Regions from separate parts of the Streptomyces sp. NPDC054786 genome, predicted to be linked through region 1. Evidence: riboswitches for the same ligand, from Rfam matches in the RefSeq annotation. Region 1 holds a riboswitch; the other holds the start of a gene.

Region 1 (7,218 bases):
ACACCCTGTGGCGCACCACCCGGAGCAGGGCTGGAGCCTGCTCTGCAACGGCGTCCTGCTCTTCGAGGACACCGGTGAGCTGCTGCCGGACGGGCAGGTCATCGCCCCGCACCGCGCTCGCGCCATCGCCGCCGCCTGACCCGCGAGAGCGGCACGAACCACAGGGCCCCCGGCAGATCTGCCGAGGGCCCTTGAATGTTGCGGTGACGCCGTTGCCGTACCTCAGTTGTCGTACTCGTCCAGAGGCGGGCAGGAGCAGACGAGGTTACGGTCGCCGAAGGCACCGTCGATGCGGCGCACCGGCGGCCAGTACTTCTCCGAGGCCTCGACACCGGCCGGGAAGACGGCTTCCTCACGGGTGTACGGGTGCGACCAGTCGCCACCGAGCGCGGCCGCCGTGTGCGGGGCGTTGCGCAGCGGGTTGTCGTCCTTGTCCCACTCCCCCGAGCCGACCTTCTCGATCTCCGCGCGGATGGCGATCATCGCGTCGCAGAACCGGTCCAGCTCGCCGAGGTCCTCGCTCTCGGTCGGCTCGATCATCAGCGTGCCGGCCACGGGGAAGGACATCGTCGGCGCGTGGAAGCCGTAGTCGATGAGCCGCTTGGCGACGTCGTCGATGCTCACACCGGTCGCCTTGGTCAGCGGCCGGACGTCGATGATGCACTCGTGGGCGACCAGGCCGCCGGGGCCCGTGTAGAGCACCGGGTAGTGCGGCTCCAGGCGCTTGGCGATGTAGTTGGCGCTCAGCACCGCTACCTGGGTGGCGCGCTTGAGGCCCTCGCCGCCCATCAGGCGGACGTACGCCCAGGAGATCGGCAGGATGCCGGCCGAGCCCCAGGGCGCCGCGGAGATCGGTCCCACGCCCGTCTCGGGGCCCGCAGCGGGCTGCAGCGGGTGGTTGGGCAGGTACGGCGCCAGGTGGGCGCGTACGCCGACCGGACCGACGCCCGGGCCACCGCCGCCGTGCGGGATGCAGAACGTCTTGTGCAGGTTGAGGTGCGAGACATCGCCGCCGAACTTGCCGGGCTCGGCGATGCCGACCAGCGCATTGAGGTTCGCGCCGTCGACGTAGACCTGGCCGCCGGCGTCGTGCACCGCCGCGCAGATCTGGGTGATGTGCTCCTCGAACACGCCGTGTGTGGAGGGGTAGGTGACCATCAGGACCGCGAGCTCGTCACGGTGCTTCTCGATCTTGGCGTGCAGATCGTCGGCGTCGACCTCGCCGTCCTCACCGGTCTTGACGACGACGACCTTCATTCCGGCCATCACCGCGCTGGCGGCGTTGGTGCCGTGCGCGGAGGACGGGATCAGACAGACGGTGCGCTGCTCGTCGCCGTTGGCGCGGTGGTAGGCACGCACCGCCAGCAGACCGGCCAGCTCGCCCTGCGATCCGGCGTTGGGCTGGATGGAGACCTTGTCATAGCCGGTGACCGTGGCCAGTCGCTCCTCCAGCTCCTGGATCAGCGTGAGGTAGCCCTGGGCCTGGGCGGCCGGCGCGAACGGGTGCAGCTGGCCGAACGCGGGCCAGGTGACCGGCTCCATCTCGGTGGTCGCGTTCAGCTTCATCGTGCAGGAGCCGAGCGGGATCATGCCGCGGTCCAGCGCGTAGTCCTTGTCCGCGAGGGTGCGCAGGTAGCGCAGCATCGCGGTCTCGGAGCGGTACTGGTGGAAGACCGGGTGGGCGAGGTAGTCGTCGCCGCGCAGCAGAGCCTGCGGCAGCGTTTCGTCGGCGGCCGCGTCCAGCTGCTCGACGTCGCCGTGCACACCGAAGGCGCCCCAGACGCCGGCCAGCTGCGCGCGTCCGGTGGTCTCGTCGCAGGCGATGCCGACCAGATCGGCGTCGACCTGCCGGAGGTTGACACCGGCCTCGCGGGCGGCGGCGACGACCTCGGCGGCTCGGCCGGGCACCCGCGCGGTCAGCGTGTCGAAGTACGCGCCGTGCACGATCTCCACGCCGCCGGCCCGCAGGCCCTCGGCGAGGACCGCGGCGTAGCGGTGGGTGCGCCGGGCAATGGTCCGCAGGCCCTCGGGACCGTGGTACACCGCGTACATACCGGCCATGACGGCGAGCAGCACCTGCGCGGTGCAGATGTTGCTGGTGGCCTTCTCCCGGCGGATGTGCTGCTCGCGGGTCTGCAGCGCGAGGCGGTAGGCCTTGTTGCCGTCGGCGTCGACCGAGACGCCCACCAGACGCCCGGGCAGGCTGCGGGCGAACTGGTCGCGTACGGCCATGAACCCGGCGTGCGGTCCGCCGAAGCCCATCGGGACGCCGAAGCGCTGGGTGGTGCCGACGGCGATGTCCGCGCCGAGCTCACCGGGCGAGGTCAGCAGCGTCAGGGCGAGCAGGTCGGCGGCGACGGTGACGATCGCGCCCAGCTCGTGGGCCTGCTCGATGACGGCGCGCGGGTCGCTGACCGCACCGGAGGCGCCCGGGTACTGCAGCAGCACACCGAACACACCGCGCTCGGCGATCTCGGCCGGAATGCCGTCGGACAGGTCGGCGACCACGACCTCGACGCCGGTCGGCTCCGCACGGGTCTGGATCACGGCGATGGTCTGCGGCAGACAGTCGGCATCGATCAGGAAGACGCCCTGCTTGACCTTGCCGACCCGGCGGGAGAGCGCCATCGCCTCGGCGGCTGCGGTGCCCTCGTCCAGCAGGGAGGCACCGGAAGTGGGCAGTCCGGTCAGGTCGGCGACCATCGTCTGGAAGTTGAGCAGCGCCTCGAGGCGGCCCTGCGAGATCTCCGGCTGGTAGGGGGTGTACGCCGTGTACCAGGCCGGGTTCTCCATGACGTTGCGCAGGATCACCGGGGGGGTGAACGTGCCGTAGTAGCCGAGTCCGATCATGGACGCCAGCACCTGGTTACGGTCCGCGAGGCCGTGCAGCTCCTGGAGCACCTCGGCCTCGGTACGGGCCTGCGGCAGGCCGAGCGCTTCCGCACTCTTGATCACATCGGGGACGGCGGTGGCGGTGAGCTCGTCCAGCGATCCGAATCCGACGTGCGCGAGCATCTTCGCCTGCGCCTCGTGGTCGGGACCGATGTGCCGGTGCTCGAAGGGGGTGCCGCGTTCCAGCTCGGTCAAGGAGATGCGATTGGTGGTCATCTGCGGGGGCCTCCTGGTCGGTGCGACCTACGAGGGGCACCACGGCGCGGGTGCCCGGACGGCCTCCCCCTCTGTCATCTAACCTGAGAGCTTCACCGGCCCGCCCGAGGCGGCCCGGCTTTCACCGTCGGTGAGGAGGGGTCCCGGACTGTACCTTCCGTGGCCCGCCCTGCTTTCCAGAGTGACCTCGCCCATGCGGTACGTGTGCCTGAGAGATTCCGGGGAGGATTTGCTCCTTCGGCGCCCTGGTCGCGAACGACAAAGGACTCTCCCGCACGGGGTTTGCGGCCATGGGCCAGCCTACCAGCGCGGCACTCGAAGGATCCTTCGAGTGGCCAGGGCATGAAATGTGCCGTTTGGTAGTTGTCAGAGGGCAGTTGCGACCAATTGGAGGGACCGTGCAAACCGATATCGATCCCCGGAGCCTGATCGGCCGCAAAGCGTTCGACCGCAACGGCGCCAAAATAGGCACGATCGACGAGGTCTATCTCGACGACGCGACGGGGGAACCGGAGTGGGCGGCCGTGCGCACCGGACTCTTCAGCCGGGACGCGTTCGTCCCCCTCGAACCCAGCAAGATGGTCGGTGAGGGACTGCACATTCCCTACGACCGCAAGTTGATCAAGGACGCGCCGGACTTCGGCGTCGGCCGTCATCTCTCCCCTGAGCAGGAACTTCAGCTCTATCACCACTACCGACTGGATATCTCCTCCCCGACCTCCGATCCGGTGTCCTCCCCCGGCTCCGGTGACCAGGACTTCGGCAAGATCGCCGGCTCGGACGACTGACCGTCCGCCGGCCCCCCGCCCACCAACGGGAGGGGCTCCCCGGGCCGCAGTGCCGGATCCTCGACAGCAAAGGTCCGCACCCTTCCCGGTGCGGACCATGGCGTTTCGAAGCGTACGGTCACTCTCCCCACCCCACTGCCCTGCACCCAGCCGGCGCCGTATGCGTCGTGCACCACGTCCAGTCCCGGATGCCAGCGCCGCGGCCGCTCCTCCTCGGGCTCGTGCGGCGCCGTCTCGCCACCGGACGGCTCCGCCGCTGCTCTCGCAGTCTCCTCCGCCTCCCGCTCCGTCGCCAGCTGGGCGAACAGATCCTCCTGTGTGAAGTCGGCCAGTCCGCTGACCCCCACACCCAGCAGCCGGACCCCGCCGGTGGTGTCCACCGTCTCCAGCAGCCGCGCAGCGGCCTCCCGTATCACCGCCGGATCGTCGGTGGGCCCACGGAGCGTCTCGGAGCGGGTCAGCGTCGAGAAGTCGTAGTTGCGCACCTTGATGACCACCGTCCGCCCGGAGCGCCCGGCGGCCCGCAGCCGCTGTACGCAGCGGTCGGCCAGCCGCAGCACCTCGCTCCGCACCCGCGTCCGGTCGGTCAGATCGACCTCGAAGGTGTCCTCGACCGAGATGGACTTCGCATCCCGCTCGGCCACCACCGGCCGGTCGTCCTGGCCCAGCGCCATGGCATACAGCCCGGCTCCGTGCGCCTTGCCCAGCAGCCGCACCAGCTCGGCCTCGCCGGCCTCCGCGGTCTCCGCGATGGTGTGGATCCCGGCCCGGCGCAGCGTCTCGGCCGTCGCGGGCCCCACCCCGGGCAGCGTCCGCACCGTCATCGGGCCCAGCATCTCCCGCTCGGTACCGGGCTCGATGACCACCAGACCGTCCGGCTTGGCCGCCTCCGAAGCGATCTTCGCCAGCATCTTGGCGCCGGCCAGCCCCACCGAGCCGGTCAGACCCGTGGCGGAGTGGATGTCTCGGCGCAGCTGCTCCCCCACGACCCGCGTGGCGGCCGTCTCGGGCGGCACCCCGCCCGCTTCCAGGTCGACGAACGCCTCATCCAGGCTCAGCGGCTCCACCAGCGGCGACAGCGCGTGCAGCAGCTCCATCACCGTCTCACTCACCTGGCGGTACAACGTGAAGCGCGGGGTGAGATAAGCGGCGTTGGGGCACAGCCGGCGCGCCTGGGCCGTGGGCATCGCTGAGCGGATACCGAACACCCGGGCTTCGTACGACGCCGTGGAGACCACCCCGCGCACGCCGATCCCGCCGACCACCACGGGCTTGCCGCGGAGGCTCGGCTTGGCCGCCTGCTCGGCGGCCGCGAAGAACGCATCCATGTCGAGATGCAGAATCGTCGGCGCGGGTCTCACATGTCCGATGCTGCCCCATGCCACTGACAATCGGCCCGATGCCGGGCCGGTGATGCCCTCAGGGACTCAGCCCGCCCGGTTGCGCCGCCGCGCCAACTCGTCGTGCGGGTTCTTCCCGACCAGGGTCTCGCCGGTGTCCACACGCTCCCCGTGGAGCTGTGACAGCACGCTCTCCACGTCGCGCCACACCACACCCACAGCGATCCCGAAGACGCCCTGGCCGCCCTGGAGCAGATCCACGACCTGGTCGGGCGAGGTGCACTCGTAGACCGTCGCGCCGTCGCTCATCAGCGTCATCCGCGTCAGATCCGCCAGCCCGCGCGAACGCAGATGCTGGACGGCGGTGCGGATGTTCTGCAGCGACACCCCGGTGTCCAGCAGCCGCTTGACGATCTTCAGGACCACGACGTCCCGGAAGCTGTAGAGCCGCTGGGTGCCGGAGCCGTACGCCGGCCGGATGCTCGGCTCCACCAGGCCCGTGCGCGCCCAGTAGTCGAGCTGCCGATAGGTGATGCCCGCTGCCGCACAGGCGGTCGGGCCGCGATAGCCGATGTTCTGCGCCTCGCAGTCCCCCGACACCGCCGCGGCCGATGCCGGGGCAGGGTCTGCTGCCGCGCCCGAGTGGAGCGGCAACGCCCCTTCCGCCGCCATACCGTCGCCGGTGATTGCCACGCCGCCCTCCGTCCTCCACGTCCCGGACGGGACCTGCCACATCGACGGTATGCAGTCACTCGGGGTGCGTCAACGATCGCCGCGCTCGCCACGCCGAGTGATAATCACCCTACGAGTGGTTTCTCGTGACCTCGCACGGGGAAGGCCTCATTGTTTGGCCGGAAACAGGCGGTTCGCCTGGCCGGTATTACTGACTGTTGGTCCCGAAGTCCTCGGGCGAGATCTGGTCGAGGAACTCGCGGAACTTCTCCACCTCGTCCTCCTGCTCGTCCGGGATGGCGATCCCCGCGTCGTCCAGCACACCGTCGGTACCGAAGATCGGCGTTCCGGTGCGCAAAGCCAGCGCTATCGCGTCGGACGGACGCGCACTGACCTCGACCCCGCTCGCGAAGACAAGTTCGGCATAGAAAACCCCCTCGCGCAGATCCGTGATGCGGACCTGCGTCAGCTCCTGGCCCACCGCTTCGAGCACATCCTTGAAAAGGTCGTGCGTCAGCGGCCTGGCAGGGACCATGCCCTGCTGGGCGAAGGCAATGGCGGTGGCCTCCCCTGGCCCGATCCAAATGGGCAAGTATCGGTCGCCTCCCACCTCCCGCAGGAGCACGATCGGTTGGCTGGAAGGCATTTCCACCCGGACACCCACGACGTCGAGCTCGTTCACACAGCAACCCTAGGACGTGCCCGGCCGGTTTGGGTAGTCGGGCACTCGTTTGCTCACTACAGCCGGACCCGCAAAGCGGTCTGCACCAGTGCCGCATGCAGCCGTACGGACAGCGTCGCCAGCTCCCTGGCAGTGGCTTCGGCATGGGCCCTGGTCTGCGGATTACGGTGCCGCCGAAGGGGTGCAACGACCTGCTCGACCAGGCCGGCCTCGCGCTCGGCGGCCGCCTTCACGGCACGCAGATGCCGCGGTTCGAGACCGAAACGGCCCAGGTCCGCAACGAGCTTGGCCACCGTGACGGCCTCGATGTCGTATCCGCCCTCCGCATGAGGGACGATGAGTCCGTAGGACTCCCAGTCGGCGAGCGCCGCCTCGTCCACCTCCGCGGCGGCCAGCAGCTCGGCCCGACCGATCCGGGCAGCCGTCGGGCGCTCCTCGCCCGGGCCGTGCACGCCTTCGACCAGATCCCGTGAGGGTGTGGCCGGGGCCGGAAGCTGGACCCGCTCACCGCGCTCCAAGGCGTCCAGGTGTTCCCGGATGACCTTCAGCGGCAGATAGTGGTCCCGCTGCATCCGCAGGACGGCGGCCAGCCGCTCGACGTCCGCCGACGTGAATTTGCGGTATCCGG
Region 2 (7,218 bases), on a different contig from region 1:
GCTCCGAGAGGTTGGTGTTACCGGACTGGCTGATCGCCTTGCCGTTCAGGATCTGCTGGAGGTAGCCGTAGCCGGTCGGGAAGTCCGAGCCCCACTGCATCATGATCAGGCCGACGTTGTTCTTCTTGTTGAACTTCGGCACACCGGCGTAGTCCGAGAAGTACTTGCTGGTCGGGTACGACTGGATCTTGGCGGTGACGCCGATCTTCTTCAGCGAGTCGATGATCGAGGTGGCCGCGTCGACCTCGTCCTGGCGGTCGTTGCGGGCCAGGATCGTGGTCGTGGTCTTGCCGGCGCCGCACTTGGCCCAGTGCTTCTTGGCCTCGGTCAGGTCCAGCTTGTCGCCGTCGTACTTCTGCGGGTACTGGTCGTACTTCTGGTAGCCGTCGATGTCGGTCGGCAGGACCGTGGAGGCCAGCTCACCGCGGATCGGGCCGCCGAGCGAGGTCTGTACGGCCTTCTTGTCGATGGCGTACTCGACGGCCTTGCGGCACTCGATGTTGTCGAACGGCTTCACCTTGGTGTTCAGCGCCGTGTAGACCAGGCGCTGGCCAAGAGTGTTGTCGGTGTTGCCCTTCTCCTTGGAGTCCGTCAGGAGCTGGGCCTGCGTCTGCCCGTCGACACCACGGCCGGCCAGGTCCACCAGGGTGTTACCGGACTGGAGGTCCTTGTCGATGGTCGACTGGGCGACCTTCAGGTTCAGGACGATCTTGTCCGGAAGCTGCTTGCGCAGCGGGTCCGTCTTCGCGGACCACTGCGGGTTGCGGACCAGGGTGAGCTTCTTGCCCTCTTCGTAGCTCTCGAACTTGTACGAGCCGGTGGACAGCACGGACTTGGTGTAGTCCGCGCCCTTGTCCTTGGCCTGCGGGACCGGGGCGGTCTGCGGGGCGCTCACCAGGTAGTCGAACTCGGCGAACGGCCTCTTGAGGTGGAAGACGATCGTCTGGGCGTCCGGGGTCTCGATGGACTTCAGACCGGCCTTGCTCTTGTCCTTGTAGGGACCCTTGTAGCCGCCGTCGTTGTCCTTGAGGAACTGCTGGAAGTAGTTCGGGCCCAGCGAGAGGGTGTCACGCGCGAAGTTGCTGCGCTCGACGGCGTACTTGACGTCCTGCGAGGTGACCTCGGAGCCGTCGTCGTACTTGACGCCCTTGCGGAGCTTGTACGTCCAGGTCTTGCCCCCGTCGCTGGGCTTGCCCATCGACTCGGCGAGGTCCGGGGTCAGCTCGTTGCCCTTGGTGCCGGGGCCCGGCTTGAAGGTGGTGAGCGGGCGCGCGTAGAGCCGGCTGAAGTTGTAGATGAAGGCGTAGTACGTGTTGCCCGGGTCGAACGACTCGGGGGCGTCGCTCATCGCGTAGGTGACCGTGCCGCCCTTCGCGTCCGAGGCGTTGACGACGCCCTTGGTGGCGGCGTTCGCCTTGCCCGAGCCCTCCGAGGAGCCCTTGCCCCCGCTGCAGCCGGCCAGCAAAAGGCCCGCACTGGTGATGGCCGCGACAGCCGCGACCGGAACTGACCTTCGCATGATGGTCGGTGTCCCCTTCGTTCGTCGAGAAACGTCAAACCTCAAAATGCGGAAAAGCAGTAACGCGGAAATGCAGTAACGCAGTTGGGGCGTCTGAGCGGGCGCCCGGTACAGCCGTCAGCGGCTGCGCGGGTCCAGCGCGTCCCTCAGTCCGTCACCGAGCAGGTTGAACGCGAGCACGGTGACGAAGATCGCGAGGCCGGGGACGATCATGTACTGGGGATCGACCTCGTAGTACTTGACCGCCTGGTTGAGCATGCCGCCCCAGGACGCCTGGGGCGGTTGGATGCCGACGCCCAGGAAGCTCAGCGCCGCCTCGAAGAGGATGTTGGAGGGGATCAGCAGGGTCGAGTAGACGATGATCGGCCCCACCAGGTTGGGCAGCAGCTCCCGGAAGAGGATGAACGGCCCGCGTGCGCCCATGCCGCGCGCTGCGTCCACGAATTCACGCTCGCGCAGCGACAGGGTCTGCGCGCGCACGATCCGCCCCATGTAGGGCCAGTTGAAGAAGCCGATCACGAAGATCAGCACCGAGATGTGCAGCGGCAGGCCCTCCAGGCCGAAGGCACCGCCCTGCAGCGAGGCGGAGATCGCGATGGCGAACAGCAGTAGCGGGAAGGCCAGGAAGACATCCATCATCCGGCTGATGACGGCGTCCACCCGCCCGCGGTAGAAGCCGGCGATCACACCGAGAACCGTGCCGATGGCGACCGACAGCAGCGTCGCGCCGAACGCCACGATCAGCGACACCCAGGAGCCCTCCAGGATCCGGGCGAGCAGATCACGGCCGAACTTCGGGTCCACGCCCAGGGGATGGTCCGCGCTCATGCCACCGAGATCGCCCTTGGGGAGCGTGGTGTTGGGGTCGATCAGCGACTGGTTGGGACTGTTCGGGTCCAGCCCCAGCAGGGACTGGATCGGACGGGAGAGGGCGGCGATGGCGATGAGCAGGATGACAACGATGGCACCGGCCACCGCGACCTTGTCCCGCCGGAAGCGCAACCATGCGATCTGACCGAGCGAACGCCCCTCGATCCGCTTTCCTTCGACGCCCTTCAGCACCGCTTCCGGCTGCGCCTCAGCAGCCGCCCCGGTGGTCTCGATCGGTGCCGTCACAGTGCCTTTGACCCCTCTCGGCCGACGGTGGCCGGCCCCTGCGCGCCGCGGACAGCGGCCTGGTTCACATCACTGGTGCAAGTTCGGTGCAAGTCATGCGGGCATCGCGGAAGTTCGCACTATGGAAGTCAGAGGCTCACGCGACGCCGTACGGGATGACGCTCGTACAAAGGACCGAGGCCCTGTTGTTTCCGGAGTCTTCATCCCTTTCTCGATCAGTCACCAGCCCTGACGGGGAAAGGATGCGCAACTGTGATGTGCTCCACGACGTTCCGTTATACGGACAGCAGTTCGGGCTCAGCGGAGCGATCACCCGCAGGAGAGGGCCTCAACCGCAGGGCATACAGGGAGCATTCACCACAAGACCGGCGCCCGGCCGGCACTCCCGGGCGCCGGAGACGCGCTGTCAGTAAGGGCGCGGGGAGCCGTAGCCGTACGACGGTGCGGGGGCCGGCTGACCCGGCGGCTGGGCGTAGCCGTCACGGTCGAAGAAGGGGCGCGCGGAGGCCCGCATCCACATGCCGACCGGGTCGTACTCGTCGTTCATCGCGACCGTGGAGACGGGCAGACCGTCCGGAACCGCGCCGATCGACTGCTGGATCATCAACCGCGCCGAATCCACCGCTTGTTGGCCGGTGTCGTACAGATCCAGACCGATCGCCAGATAAGGGGCACCGAGCGCCGGCTGCACCCAGGCCCGGCGCAGCGACCGCACGGCGGGCGTCCGGTGGGCGTTCTGGGCGAGCAGCGCGTAGAACTGCGGGATGTCGATGACCGGCTCCGAGATCCGCAGCGGACCGGCGGGCAGCCGGTCCAGACCACCGGCGACACGGCGCAGATCCAGCCACGGGATGCCGACACCACCGCCGGGGGCATGCGGGTTCAGCCACAGGCCCCAGCGGTCGGGGAACAGCGCGGCGGCGATCTCCGGGCCGGTGACGACCTCGTGGTCACGGTTCCAGCCGGAGGCGGCGAGCTCGGGCGCCGAGGTCACACACGGCGCATAACCGAGGCCCTCGACCTCCATGTTTCCGTACTGCGCATCGGGCATACCGGCCCGGCCGTGCCAGAGCAGCATCCAGACCTGGCTCGCGGCGAGCGCGTGCAGCAGTGCCTCATAGGCGTCGTAACGGCCGGGCGAGACCTGCTGGAGCAGCTGCTCCAGCTGTCCGGCCGCCGCCGGCCCCTGATGCGCACCCGCGCTCACGTGGTCCGTCCCTTCTGTCAGCAGGGCACGTGTGGGTGCGCCCGCCCGTCATCCAACCAGCTTACGAGTGGTCCCGAGAGTAGAAGGGCCGCACACGCTCCAGCATCCAGTCGGCGACCGGGTCGCCCTGGGCGAGGTCGAGCATGACGAGCTGTACGGACCAGGGCAGCGGTACTGCGCCGAGCGCACGTCCGAGGGCTGACAGTACCGTCTCGCGGGCGGTGCCGTCGTGCAGGGCCGAGGCGTCCGTCCCGATCTGCACACCGACGAAGAGCGCGGGCGTGTCGCCCTCGACACTTGCCAGGGCACGCCGGGCAGTCAGGACAATTCCGGCGGCGGAGAACTCCAGTCCGGCGGCGGCCAGGAAGTCCACCGGCTCGTCCTGCCAGTCCGGCTCGAAGAGCCGCACCCGGCCACCGCTGGGCAGACCGGCCAACTCATGGCGCCCCTCCCGGCACAGTTCGGCCACCGCGGGCGGCGGCAGCGGGACGCCGATCATGCCGTCGGGGTTGACCGCCATGCCGATGTGCGGCGGCAGCCCGCGGGCGAACTCCCGGGCCGGGGCGACGGTGAAGGGCATGTGTGCGCCGACCACCCGCAGGAACTCCTGCTCGGAGCTGTAGACCGGGACATAGGCCGCACCGTCGAACTCGACGGTGGGCAGATCGAGGCCGCGGGCGCCGGGGCCCGCGCTCTCCGGGCCGCCGCCGTTGGGCAGCGGCACCCACACCCGGCTCCGGCCCAGTACCTCGACGATCCGGCCACCGGCGCCCGGGTGCCCGACCGAAGCGGCCAGCACCTCTTCGAGCTCATTCGCCGGCCACGCCAGCTGGGGTATCCCCTGCTCCGCAAATGTCATCTGTATCCACCCGTTCCCAACCGCGCCATCTGGCCAAAGACCCTAGACGAGAAGGCGTGCGGCGGGACCTGCGGGGCGGGGTGCCCGTCCGCTCAGCCGAAGCCGACCGTCTCCAGGGCGCTCGCCGCCCGCCGGTCGAGGAGCACGGCCGAGCCGAACCCCTTCGGCAGCCGGGCCGACTCCGCCGCGCCGACCAGCCGGCCCACCGCCCTGCGGTGCCGCGCGAAGGCGTACCCCGACACCCCGCGCCCCCGCGCCTCCTGGCCGGACCGCGCCGCCTCGGGCGACACATCGAGCAGCACCAGATGCAGCCCACGGCCGCCGCGCACCGCCGACCGCGCGATCCAGCCACGCACCCACGCGAGGGTGCCGCAGTCGTGCACCACCACGCTGTCGCCGGAGCGCAGCACACGGCCCAGCGTCAGATAGTGGGCGGCCCGGACCAGCGGGCGGTAGAGGGCGTACGGCAGCCGGCGCAGTCTGCCGTGCTCCCAGCGCTCGCGTACGTCCTGCGAATCGATGCGGTGCACCGCGGCGCCGTGTGCGTCCAGCGGCGGCACGACCCGATGCATGAGGGTGCTCTTGCCGCTGCCCGGCAGGCCCGAGACCACCACCAGGTCGCCGGCCGGAAACCGCAGCTCGGCGGCGTTCCTCGCGCGTCCCGCGCCCCGGAGGTCCACGATCTCGGCACCGCGGCCCGGCCGGACGACGGACCGCGGCGTCCGGCCGGTCCGGGACACGGCGACGGGCGGCACCGCCGGCACGACAGCCGACGGCACGACCCCTGAAGTGGCCCCGAATGCCGCTTCGCTGTGCACGCGATCGTCCTCCCCGTCCGGTTCTGCTCCGGTTCGAGCCCGTCCCCTACCCGCAGAGTGTCAAGAAAAGGTAATGCCCATCAAGGCGATTGTTCGATCTGCCCACGTCATGGGCGGGGCGCCGACCAGGGCTCCTGTATCCGGCGATCCCGTGCAATGATGTGGCCGCCACGTGCACATCTCAGCTCAGCCGTGCACCGCCAACTCCATACCGGCCGCTTGAACCCGTGCGGGAGAGTCCCCGGCCGCCAAGGCGGGGCGCCGAAGGAGCAAGTCCTCCCTTGAATCTCTCAGGCCCCTATACCGCGCGGGCGAGGCAGATCTGAAAAGCGAGCCACTGCCAGGTTGACGGGGCGGCTCCACCCAAGGTGCAAACCGGGTCCGTTCGCGGGATCCCGGTGAACCTCTCAGGTTCCGATGACAGATGGGGAGACCGTCTTGTCACCCATGCCTGGGAGCCCAGAACCCATGACTGATGCCCCCCGCCGCACCGCGCTGGATGCCACCCATCGCGCGCTCGGCGCCACCATGACCGACTTCGCCGGCTGGGACATGCCGCTCCGCTACAGCAGCGAGCGCGACGAACATGTCGCCGTCCGCACCCGCGCCGGCCTCTTCGACCTCTCCCACATGGGCGAGATCACCGTCACCGGCCCGCGGGCCGCCGATCTCCTCGACTATGCGCTGGTCGGCAACATCGGCGGGGTGAAGACCGGCCGCGCCCGCTACACCATGATCTGCGAGGCCGAGGGCGGCATCCTCGACGACCTGATCGTCTACCGCCTCGCCGACCAGGAGTACATGGTCGTCGCCAATGCCTCCAACGCCCAGGTGGTGCTGGACGCGCTGACCGCGCGGGCGGGCGGTTTCGACGCCGCGATCCGCGACGACCGCGACGCCTACGCACTGCTCGCGGTGCAGGGCCCGGAGTCCCCCGGCATCCTCAAGGCGCTGACGGACGCCGATCTGGACGGCCTCAAGTACTACGCGGGTCTGCCCGGCACCGTCGCCGGTGTCGAGGCGCTGATCGCCCGCACCGGATACACCGGTGAGGACGGCTTCGAGCTGTTCGTCCGGCCCGCCGACGCGGTCGCCCTCTGGGAGGCGCTGACCGAGGCCGGCAAGGACGCCGGTCTGGTGCCCTGCGGCCTGTCCTGCCGGGACACCCTGCGCCTGGAGGCGGGCATGCCGCTGTACGGGCATGAGCTGACCACCTCGACCACGCCGTTCGACGCGGGCCTGGGCCGGGTCGTGAAGTTCGAGAAGACCTCCAACGGCGGTGACTTCGTGGGCCGCGACGCGCTGGCGGCGGCCGCCGAGCGCGCCGAGACCCAGCCGCCGCGCAAGCTGGTCGGTCTGATCGCCGAGGGCCGCCGGATCCCGCGCGCCGGATACCCGGTCGTCACGGCCGACGGCACGGTCATCGGCGAGGTCACCTCCGGGGCCCCCTCCCCCACCCTCGGCAAGCCGGTCGCGATCGCCTACGTCGACGCCGCCTACGCCACACCGGGCACCGAGGGTGTCTGCGTGGACATCCGTGGAAGCCATGAGCCGTACGAGGTCACCGCTCTGCCGTTCTACAAGCGGCAGAAGTAACGGTTCACGCGCGGCGGACGCGGGCAGCGGTGCGCCCGTGCGTCTCACTGTGCAAGACCCTCCCCTTGGCTGCGCCAGGGGGCGACCCCCTTCACGATCACAC

Evidence for each region. A riboswitch is a leader RNA that binds a small molecule or an ion and turns the genes downstream of it on or off. The one in region 1 is predicted to bind glycine.
Region 2: it holds a riboswitch for glycine, as region 1 does, so the genes downstream of both, gcvT (glycine cleavage system aminomethyltransferase GcvT) here and gcvP (aminomethyl-transferring glycine dehydrogenase) in region 1, are expected to answer to the same signal.

What each region holds. Positions count from the first base shown of each region.
Region 1 is NZ_JBSHAW010000045.1:62,743-69,960, forward strand. It holds gene ACWGI6_RS31285 (DUF5999 family protein) at 1-139, shown strand, start outside; gene gcvP (aminomethyl-transferring glycine dehydrogenase) at 223-3,108, opposite strand; glycine riboswitch at 3,170-3,294, opposite strand; glycine riboswitch at 3,295-3,392, opposite strand; gene ACWGI6_RS31295 (PRC-barrel domain-containing protein) at 3,507-3,896, shown strand; gene ACWGI6_RS31300 (DNA polymerase IV) at 3,800-5,257, opposite strand; gene ACWGI6_RS31305 (MerR family transcriptional regulator) at 5,324-5,929, opposite strand; gene ACWGI6_RS31310 (bifunctional nuclease family protein) at 6,117-6,590, opposite strand; gene ftsR (transcriptional regulator FtsR) at 6,647-7,218, opposite strand, start outside.
Region 2 is NZ_JBSHAW010000044.1:627-7,844, reverse strand. It holds gene ACWGI6_RS30695 (ABC transporter substrate-binding protein) at 1-1,519, opposite strand, end outside; gene ACWGI6_RS30690 (ABC transporter permease) at 1,637-2,635, opposite strand; gene ACWGI6_RS30685 (enhanced serine sensitivity protein SseB C-terminal domain-containing protein) at 3,042-3,842, opposite strand; gene ACWGI6_RS30680 (enhanced serine sensitivity protein SseB) at 3,904-4,701, opposite strand; gene ACWGI6_RS30675 (AAA family ATPase) at 4,794-5,480, opposite strand; glycine riboswitch at 5,740-5,835, shown strand; glycine riboswitch at 5,836-5,953, shown strand; gene gcvT (glycine cleavage system aminomethyltransferase GcvT) at 5,988-7,115, shown strand.